3 regions of the Bacillus cereus group sp. BfR-BA-01360 genome follow, and region 1 is predicted to be linked to each of the others. Evidence: riboswitches for the same ligand, from Rfam matches in the RefSeq annotation. Region 1 holds a riboswitch; each other region holds the start of a gene.

Region 1 (3,291 bases):
CACCGTTCCAATCGATAGATTCCCCCATAAATGCGCCATAGTTTTGTCCCAAAATAACGATTAGGCAAAGTGTAAAGGCGAAGATTGGACCAAATGGGAACCATTTTGCTTTATACGGTAAATCATTTAAGTCTTTTCCTTGGGCAATATATGCTTTACGGAAGCGGTAGTGACTAATAGCGATTCCGATCCAAGCAATAAAGCCGGACATTCCAGATGCGTTTAATAACCAAACGTATACAATACCATCTCCGAATAATGAAGCTAAGAATGCTGCGCTACCAACTAATGATGTAGCGATTAAAGCATTTACTGGTACACCACGTTTATTTAGTTTTCCTAAAAACTTCGGTGCTTTTCCTTGACGAGCTAAATCCCAAAGCATACGAGTAGAAGCATACATTCCAGAGTTTCCAGCAGATAGAACAGCAGTTAAAATAACAGCATTCATAACAGAAGCAGCGAAAGCGACACCAGCTTTTTCAAATACAAGTGTAAATGGACTCACGGTAACATCGCTTGCAGCAAGACTATCTGTTGTATAAGGAATCAATAATCCGATTACAAGAATAGCAAAAATATAAAATAGTAAAATGCGCCAAAAGATAGAACGAATTGCTTTTGGAATGCTGCGCTCTGGATCAGAAGTTTCGCCTGCGGCTACACCTAATAATTCAGTTCCTTGGAATGAGAATCCAGCTGCCATAAAGACACCGATAATAGCCATAATGCCGCCGCTAAATGGTGCATCTGCAACTGTGAAATTTTTAAAACCGACTGGCTCTCCGCCCATAATGCCGAAAATCATCATAAATCCAACAATTAAAAAGAGAATAACAGTTGCTACTTTAATGAGTGCAAACCAATATTCCGCTTCGCCAAATCCTTTAACAGATAAATAGTTTAAAAGAAACATAATAGCTAAACAAATGGCACTCCAAATAAGAGAAGGAGTATTTGGAAACCAAAATTTCATAATTAATGTCACAGCAGCAAGCTCTGCTGCAATTGTGATTGCCCAGTTATACCAATAATTCCAGCCAAGTGCAAATCCGAGTGATGGATCAACGAATTTTGTTGCGTATGTGCTAAAAGACCCAGCGACAGGCATATATGCTGCTAATTCAGCTAAGCTTGTCATTAAAAAATAAACCATAATTCCAATTGCGACATATGCGACAAGTGCACCGCCAGGACCAGCTGAGTGAATAACACCACCGCTGGCAAGAAATAAACCAGTACCAATTGTACCGCCGAGAGAAATCATTGTAAGGTGACGCGATTTCAGACCTCGTCTCAGTTCACCTTGATTTTGTGTGGATTGTTGCGTTTTAGAGGTAGCTTGATCTGCTATGTTATTCATGTATAACACTCCTTTTTTTAAGATAGGAAGGAGCGGGGGAATATAAAAAAACGCCAAAGGACTTTGGCGGAACGTTTCAAAATAACCACCCCATCATACCCTTCCGTTAAGATAGCACCCCACGTTTACACGGTATTTTGTAAACGTGACAGTTCTGTTCCTATTCGGAGACAGCCCCAACTTATATTCCCAGAGAAGAAATATAAACTTCGGCAACTTTTCCTTTCAAACGGGGTCATAGACATTCTCTGTGTCTCATCCGCTTTACTCTTAAAAGCCGCAACCTCTACCTCATCGGATTGATGAGGATTTGTTTATTGTTATGATTTTTAATATATGGCAATTGTAATGACTTTTTGAAAATATTGCAAGGGATTTTTGTAGGAAAGGATCAAAAAAGTTGGTTATTACATCGGAAACGTTTTCAAAACTCCGCCCGAACCTATTTTGTATGTAAATAGAATGATAAAAAAGTTGTTATACAAATGTTTCGCAAAAAAGAAGAGAAAATCCTTTAAAAATTAAAAGAAAATTCAGAAAAAGACAAAATGTAACGAGATATGTAATGTTAAATGAACATTCATTATTTATTGATGGACTTTTAAAAAGCGTATTGAAGGAAGGGGAATGCGTTTAGCAACAAACAGATTATATCATGTACAGGAGAAACGCTGTATATTACGGCTGAACAAAGATACGATAACGGATCACATATTGAAATTTATGTGCGGAAATTAAAAGAAGATGCTTCTTTGTTGTATTGAGGAAGTTAGTTTGTTGTTCGAAAAAGCGATGGTGTGATGATTGGTGACATTGGATTTAAAGGCGCACCAAATAGATAGAAAGAAGTGGAAATTGGATAGGGGGTCTTGAGGAACGTTGGAACAAGAGATATGCAACGGAAGCAGCTGAAGTGCTGGTTCTCTGGGCATTTCAGACTTCAAAAGTTGAAACAATGCGAGCTAAAATACTTCATAATAACATCAAGTCTATTCGTGTGCTGGAAACATGAAATACGAAACAAGTAGGCAAAACGGGAAAGATGATAAAGCAACAATTAAGATAGCGTAGAATAGATAAAAAAGCATGATCCTTTAAGCGGTATCATGCTTTTGGTATTAAGGTAATATTTGTTTTTGGTCAGTTGGATAGTTAACGCTTTGCTTTGTTAACTGGGAGTGGTTACGAATAGATAAAAATAGAGCGATAATAATGATAAGTCCTACAGCGATATAAGAAAGTGTAATAATCGTTGGATCTACTTGGAGTGCTGTAAGAAGTGTTCGAATATTTGTGAAGATAATCAATCCACCAACAAGTACGCCAAGTAAATGAGACGGTACAATTCGAACTAACCATGCTGCAATCGGAGCGGCAATAATCCCACCTAGCATTAAAGCGAATACCCAAATCCAGCTTACTTGTTCCCATCCTAAAGAAATAAAAAAACCAATTGTCGCTGCTAATGCGACAGGAAATTCGCTCGTATCTACAGAACCAATCACTTTTCTTGCTTCATTCCCACGCGCGAGAAGTACTGGTGTAGTGATAGGGCCCCAGCCCCCGCCGCCAGTTGAGTCAATGAATCCCGCAAATAAACCGAGAGGAATCAGTTGTTTGCTAGACATACGTGTATTAGATGTAACAATTTGTTTTTGAATAATAAATCGTAATAAAATATAGACACCTAAAGAGAATAAAAATAAAGAAATGTATGGTTTAATTACGTCACCAGGTAAATTGCTTAAAAAACAAGCTCCGACAAAAGCGCCGATTGCCCCTGGTAATGTAAGCCTTGAAACAGTATATTTATCGACATTTCCAAAGCGTGCATGAGAAAATCCAGATGCGGCTGTTGTGACCACTTCAGCTAAATGAACAGAAGCAGAGGCAACGGCTGGTGCGATTCCAAACATTAATAATAATGA
Region 2 (3,291 bases), on a different contig from region 1:
TTCAAGCGCTAGTAAATAGACAGCATCAGGCTTCTGCAGAAACGTCCGAACCGGGCATCTCATGAGTATAATAGTAAGTAAAATAACGATGATGAATAATGAGATGACTTTAGAAGGAGACGTTTTTAAAAATTGTGCGTAATAATAAGCACCGATACATGTGAGAAAAATAAAGCTATACAAAAGTCCATTGATCATACGAGTAAAATATGTGAACATGTTTTGCAAATGCTTTTGAAAGCGAGCACTCCATAATGTTTCAATTGACATGTTTTTCACCTCTATTTCTATTATAAAGTGAAAATAAAAGCGAGCAAATTGCTTTAGGCAACTTGCTCGCTTTTATTTTGTTTTGTATCGCGATTCATTAATGGATAAAAGGCAAATCCGACTATAAATAAGCCGATTCCAAGAAGGAATGTTTTTAGATCAGAAGAGCCCGTTTTAATCACCCATAGTGCATAGCATAGTGCAATGACTGCAATGATTCCGTCTAATATTCTGGAACCTAGTTCATTTTTATATGTTTCACCAGTTACAACCAGTTTTAATTGGAAAATTGGTGAAACGAGATATGGAATTAAGTAAGCTAATGTTGATACCGTAATGACAAATGTATAAGCTTCAGCGATTGTACCTGATAATGTCGAGAATAGGAAAACTTGTGACATAATATTTGTCAGTCTTAGTGAATAAATGGGGCTTCCTTTTTTATTTGTTTTCGCAAAGAAGGAAGGAAAGAAACCTTCTTTTGCTGCTTGATAAGGTACTTCTGAGCTTAATAAAATCCAGCCTAAAATGGAACCGAAGAGAGAAGTAAGAGCAAGGAGCGCCATTAATTTTCCTCCGCCGTGCCCCATAGCGGCATTTAATGCATCAGCTAATGGACGTTCTGAAATCTGCAATTTATCTATGTGAAGAACACCCATTGTTAAGATGGTGATTCCTAAATAAATTGCAACAGTGATTAATAATCCAGCTACGGTTGCATGTTTCACTGTTCTTGGGGATTTTGCCCGATTTGATAAAAGAACAGCAGACTCAATGCCGATAAATGCCCAAAGCGTTGTTAGAGCTGCTAAGTTTACTTGTGAAAGTAGCCCATGCGATACACCTTCTTTATCAACAATTGGTGTGTACCATTGTCCAAACTTTGAAGCTTGGAATGCAAATAAAGTTACTATGATAAATAGAAGGAATCCTGTTACCTTTGTTGTTGTTGCTAAAAAGTTTAATTTTCCAGCTCCATTTACACCGTTTGTTAAAATGATATGTGTTCCCCATAATAAGAAAGAACACATGGAAAATGTAATGAGCTTTCCAACTTCCACATCGAAAGTACCGATTGTAAATAATAGTCGTGTATCTTTCATAATTGGGAAGAAAAGCGATAAATAACCTGCAAAAGATGTAATAATGGCAACATTACTTGCCCAGTTTGCGACCCAGTAGCCCCACACCATGCTGAATCCAGCCATTTTTTTCTTCTTAGGTGATGAGAATAAAGCATAAGCGTGACTTTGTGGTCCTGTCGTTAAATCCGAACGACGAATTGCTAAATTGCCAAAAACAAGGGCTAACATTAAAACACCGAATCCGGTTGTTAACCAAGCTAACGTAACACCAAGAGGGCTTGCTGTTTGTGCTAATGTACTTGGCACCATGAAAATACCAGCGCCAACCATATTGCCGACAACAAATGCTGTTAGTACCCAAAAGCCCCATTTTTTCTGTTGCATAAAAAATACCTCCAAAGTTAGTATAACCAAGTCAAGCAAGGAGATATGTATGTCTTCCGAAAAGGAAGTAAGGCAAGCTTCGTACAAAACAAAAAAAACACCTACGATCGTCGCACGTGCTTTCTATCTTATAGGAAACCCACGACATACCTCTCGATAGCTCTCCACAAACAGTTGTTTGTGACAGTTCTGCATTTATTAAATAGCAGACCCAGCAAGTGTGCATAGTGGACACATCTTACTTCGGCAATCATTCCTTTCTCATTTATTCATCGATGCCACTCCATCTCCTAAAATGATACTCTTAATGACTGCAACCTCTACCTCACCGAGATACGAATGAGGATTTATGTATTTAATTAACATAAACAAGGGTAACAAATGAATTTTTATACGTCAATGGATATAGCAATAATCAGATTATAGAGAAGAGTTTGTGATTAAGAATGGCTAGTGCGTTTTCAACGGGGTGCTATGAAATATTTGGACAATTATCTTTATTAGTACCGTTGGCTCGAAATAGGAAAATGCTTATTTCAGCGTAATGATACAACAGTTGAAATGTTAAAGTGTGTATAAAAAATAGACCCTTTAAAGAGTCTGTTTAAGCGTTTTTACCTTTTTTCTTCCCAAGAAATGAAATTATCAATGCAATCGGGGCAACAAAAGGTAAAACGGGAGTCCAACTAATGAAATAAAATATTGGTGCTAAGAAGGCCATCCCACCAAAGAACATTGATAATTGGGATTTTTTCTGCAATCCATAAATAACCAATAATAATCCTGCCATTATCAATATTATAAAAGAGATATTAAGCAAATTCATAAAATTACCTCCGACCAATCTGCAAAATAATTCCATATATATTATACAACAAATCACATGAAAATTTCATTTTATAAAAAACAACGATGTTTACGAAAATAGCTTTGAATAAAAAAGAAGCCGATCTAAAACTAGATTGGCTTCTACATATAAGATTAAACTAAGTTTAATACAGTTACTTTTTCACGCGTCATAGACTCAAGGCTTTTACGAATACCTTGTGCGCCCATACCAGAGCCTTTTACACCGATGAATGGGAAGTGGTCAGGGCCGCGTTCTGTACGTCCGTTAATTTGAACAGAACCAGTATCGATTTTGTTTGCAATTGCAAATGCTTTATTAATGTCTTTTGTGAAGACACTTGCTTGTAGACCAAACTCAGATTTGTTTGCAATTTCAATTGCTTCTTCATCAGAAGAAACGCGGATAATTGGAAGGATTGGACCAAATGGTTCTTCCCAAGCCACCTTCATTTCTTCTGTTACGTTATCGATAATTGTTGGATAGATTAAGTTGCGCTCACGTTTGTTACCAATAATAATTGTTGCGCCGTTTTCTACTGCATCGTCAACTAAACCTTGAACGAAATCAGCTGATTTATCGTCAATTAATGGAACGATTGTACTATCTTGTTCTGGAGAACCAACAGATAATGCAGCAACTTGCTCTTTTAGTAAGCTTACAAGCTCGTCCGCTACATTTTCATGTACAAGCACGCGTTTGATT
Region 3 (3,291 bases), on a different contig from region 1:
CTACCACTTGAGATGTTCCATCTTTCGCAAATACAACGGCTGGCCTACGAATCCGATTATAATTATTTGCCATAGAATACCCGTATGCACCTGTACAAGACACCGCTAATAGATCTGAAGAGACTACTTGCGGAAGATAAACATCCCATATTAACATATCTCCGCTCTCACAACATTTCCCTGCAATTGAGACAACTTCTTCGTTTGCTACATTTGCACGGTTTGCAAGCATCGCTTCATAGCGTGCACCATATAATGCAGGCCTTAAATTATCTGTCATTCCCCCATCGACTGAAACATATTTACGAATACCAGGAATATTTTTTATTGCGCCTACTGTATAAATTGTTGTTCCTGCATCACCAACAATACTGCGACCAGGTTCAATCCATATTTCCGGAAGTGGATACTCACATGCTGTAAATCGCTCTCTTACCGCATCTGTTACAGCTTGCACATACGCCTCAAGAGTAAGTGGTGTATCCGATTCCGTATAACGAATACCAAATCCCCCCCCTACATTCAGCACCGAAATTGTATAACCTGTTTTTGTTTTTACTCCTTCTAAAAAATGATGTAATACTTCAATCGCACGAATAAAACCTGCTGTTTCAAAAATTTGCGAACCAATATGCGAATGTATACCTAACACATTATAATTTGTTTTTTCTAATGCACGTTCCATAGCGTGCAGTGCTTGCCCGTTTGAAACACCAAAACCAAATTTCGAATCATCTTGGCCTGTTGTAATATATTCATGTGTATGCGCCTCTACACCAGGTGTGACACGAATCAATATATTCACCATTTTTTTATACTGCTCCGCTAAATCATGTAATACTTCTAATTCAAAAAAGTTATCTACTACAAAACATCCAATATTTGCTTCTAGCGCCATTCTCATTTCTTCTTCTGTTTTATTATTCCCATGAAAATGAATGCGTGATGCTGGAAATCCTGCTTGTAAAGCGGTATATAACTCCCCGCCCGAAACAACATCTAAAGACATATTTTCCTCTAATGCTACTCGGCACATCTCCATGCACAAGAACGCTTTACTTGCATATGCTACTTGATAAGAGAACCCGCTTTTTTGAAAAGCATGGTGAAACGCACGACAATTTTCCCTAATTGCAGTTTCATCATATACATAAAGCGGTGTCCCATATCGTTTCGCCAACTGCGTTGTATCGCACCCTCCAATTTCTAAGTGTCCTTGTTCATTAATCCGGCTCGTGCCGTGTAAATACATGTAAATTCCTCCCTTATTTTCTCTAAAACTCATAACCCCAATCTTCTATTCATTGTCACGCTTTTAGATAAAGTAAAACTTTAATCAGTAGGAGTTCTTCCTCCCCTACTGATTGTGAGCCCTCACCAATCCCCCCTTATTCTTCTCGAAATCTTAAGGCGGGGGAGAATTATACAAGATAAAGAAAAAACGCGCGGAACAATGTTCACACGCGTTTCTTATTAGAAATTATACATATTGAAAAAATAAACAAGTTGTTATCTTCTCAAATAAGAAACCGCATCAACATCTCCAAATAGCTCTCCATAAAAATAAATCTTATGACAGTACTACATTTATTCAACATAGTCCCAATATATGAATAATGTGGTTATTCTTATATTTCGGCGACAGTCCCTTTCAGACTATAATCAACGATTCCACTCAATCTCCTATAGTTTACTCTTTCCTATCGCGGCCTCTACCTTTGAGAATAGATGAGGTAAGTCTATTTATTTGTCAAACATCTTATGTTGCTATTAACAATACCAAAGAGATAATTTATTTGTCAAACTATTTTTTACAATTTATTTTTGTATGATCTGATAAACGCTTTACCTCCACCTTTGTTACGTTCCACTCCCCTTCTTCATTATTAAAAGTGACGTTAACTTTCTCAAAAGGAGGCACTTTTTCTCCCCCTGTGCCTGGTTCATATTTCGTTACTTCAATGACTGCTTGAAATACATATGTACCGCTATAAAGTTTTTTTAAGCTAACGATTTTCGGGCAATCATACGGCTTTAATTTTCCATAATGCTTTTCCATTGCAGCGTTTATTTGTGGAAACAATACTGAGTAAAGAGCATCTTCCAGCAAAGGAGCATCGTATTGAGCCGCAGCTGATCTAGGAAAAGAACATACAATGCAGATACTACATAGTACGAAATAAATTATTTTTTTCATGATATCCTCCCATTCTCATGCAATGTTTGATTCCGTTCTTTGCATGATTGTCATTTCATTTTATTATCTCCCACTTCTCTTGTTCTAATCGATTCTCACAAAAAGCATCCACAATTCTTTTCTCTTCTCGTATAATGGTACACATAGTACAATAATCATAACCATATAAGGCTGTTCGTATATATAAAGTGAAGCTTCTACTTAGCAAAGTACAATTACAAGAACTGTCATAAACGTAGGAAAGGAGTATACTATATGCTGCAACACTTGTTTCCAAAATTACGATTTGCGCTTGTCGCAGTCGTTTTATTATGGACAAAAACATATATTGTGTACAAGCTAGCTTTCGATATTAAAATTGATAATTTCTTTGAAGAAATCATGCTCTTGTTCAACCCGCTAGCTTCTTTACTATTATTCTTTGGGTTTGCACTGCTTGCATCGAAATATCGAAATCGACTTATTATTGGAATCAGCTTTATTTTTTCCTTTATTTTATTTGGGAATGCAATGTTTTACGGGTTTTATAATGATTTTGTTACATTTCCTGTTTTATTCCAAACGAATAATATGGCTGATTTAGGAACAAGTATTAAAGAACTCTTTACGTATAAAACATTACTTTTATTTGCAGATGTAATCATCTTAATGTTTCTTTCACGTAAGTTTCCGAAGTTCTGCAATACAACACCGTTATCAAAAACAGAAAAGAGAACCTTTTTCGGTAGTATTACAGCTTTATTAGCATTACAGCTCATTGTATCTATCATTTATAAACCACAGTTGTTCTCAAGATCTTTTGATCGACAAACAGTCGTTAAAAATTTAGGATTATACACATATCATGTATTTGATATTACACTTCAATCGAAAAATTCTGCCGAGCGTGTATTTGCGAGCGGAGATGGCTTTTCTGAAATTAAAAACTATGTAGACACAAAAGATGCAGGATTTGATAAAGAATTGTTTGGTATCGCAAAAGGAAAAAATGTCATTTTAATTTCCATGGAGTCTACGCAAAATTTTGTTATTAACAAAAAAATTAACGGGAAAGAAATTACTCCGTTTTTAAATCGTTTCATCACAGATAGTTA

What was found. A riboswitch is a leader RNA that binds a small molecule or an ion and turns the genes downstream of it on or off. The one in region 1 is predicted to bind lysine.
Positions count from the first base shown of each region.
Region 2: it holds a riboswitch for lysine, as region 1 does, so the genes downstream of both, MR056_RS15015 (amino acid permease) here and MR056_RS14435 (amino acid permease) in region 1, are expected to answer to the same signal.
Region 3: it holds a riboswitch for lysine, as region 1 does, so the genes downstream of both, lysA (diaminopimelate decarboxylase) here and MR056_RS14435 (amino acid permease) in region 1, are expected to answer to the same signal.

Region 1 covers NZ_JAKUFV010000015.1:44,776-48,066, forward strand. The annotation lists gene MR056_RS14435 (amino acid permease) at 1-1,363, opposite strand, end outside; lysine riboswitch at 1,468-1,660, opposite strand; gene MR056_RS22710 (GNAT family N-acetyltransferase) at 2,223-2,375, shown strand; gene MR056_RS14445 (sulfite exporter TauE/SafE family protein) at 2,482-3,291, opposite strand, start outside.
Region 2 covers NZ_JAKUFV010000016.1:58,784-62,074, forward strand. The annotation lists gene MR056_RS15010 (ABC transporter permease) at 1-270, opposite strand, end outside; gene MR056_RS15015 (amino acid permease) at 324-1,739, opposite strand; lysine riboswitch at 1,889-2,070, opposite strand; gene MR056_RS15020 (hypothetical protein) at 2,344-2,565, opposite strand; gene MR056_RS15025 (NADP-dependent glyceraldehyde-3-phosphate dehydrogenase) at 2,721-3,291, opposite strand, start outside.
Region 3 covers NZ_JAKUFV010000003.1:146,242-149,532, reverse strand. The annotation lists gene lysA (diaminopimelate decarboxylase) at 1-1,252, opposite strand, end outside; lysine riboswitch at 1,541-1,723, opposite strand; gene MR056_RS04380 (DUF3888 domain-containing protein) at 1,805-2,197, opposite strand; gene MR056_RS04375 (LTA synthase family protein) at 2,453-3,291, shown strand, end outside.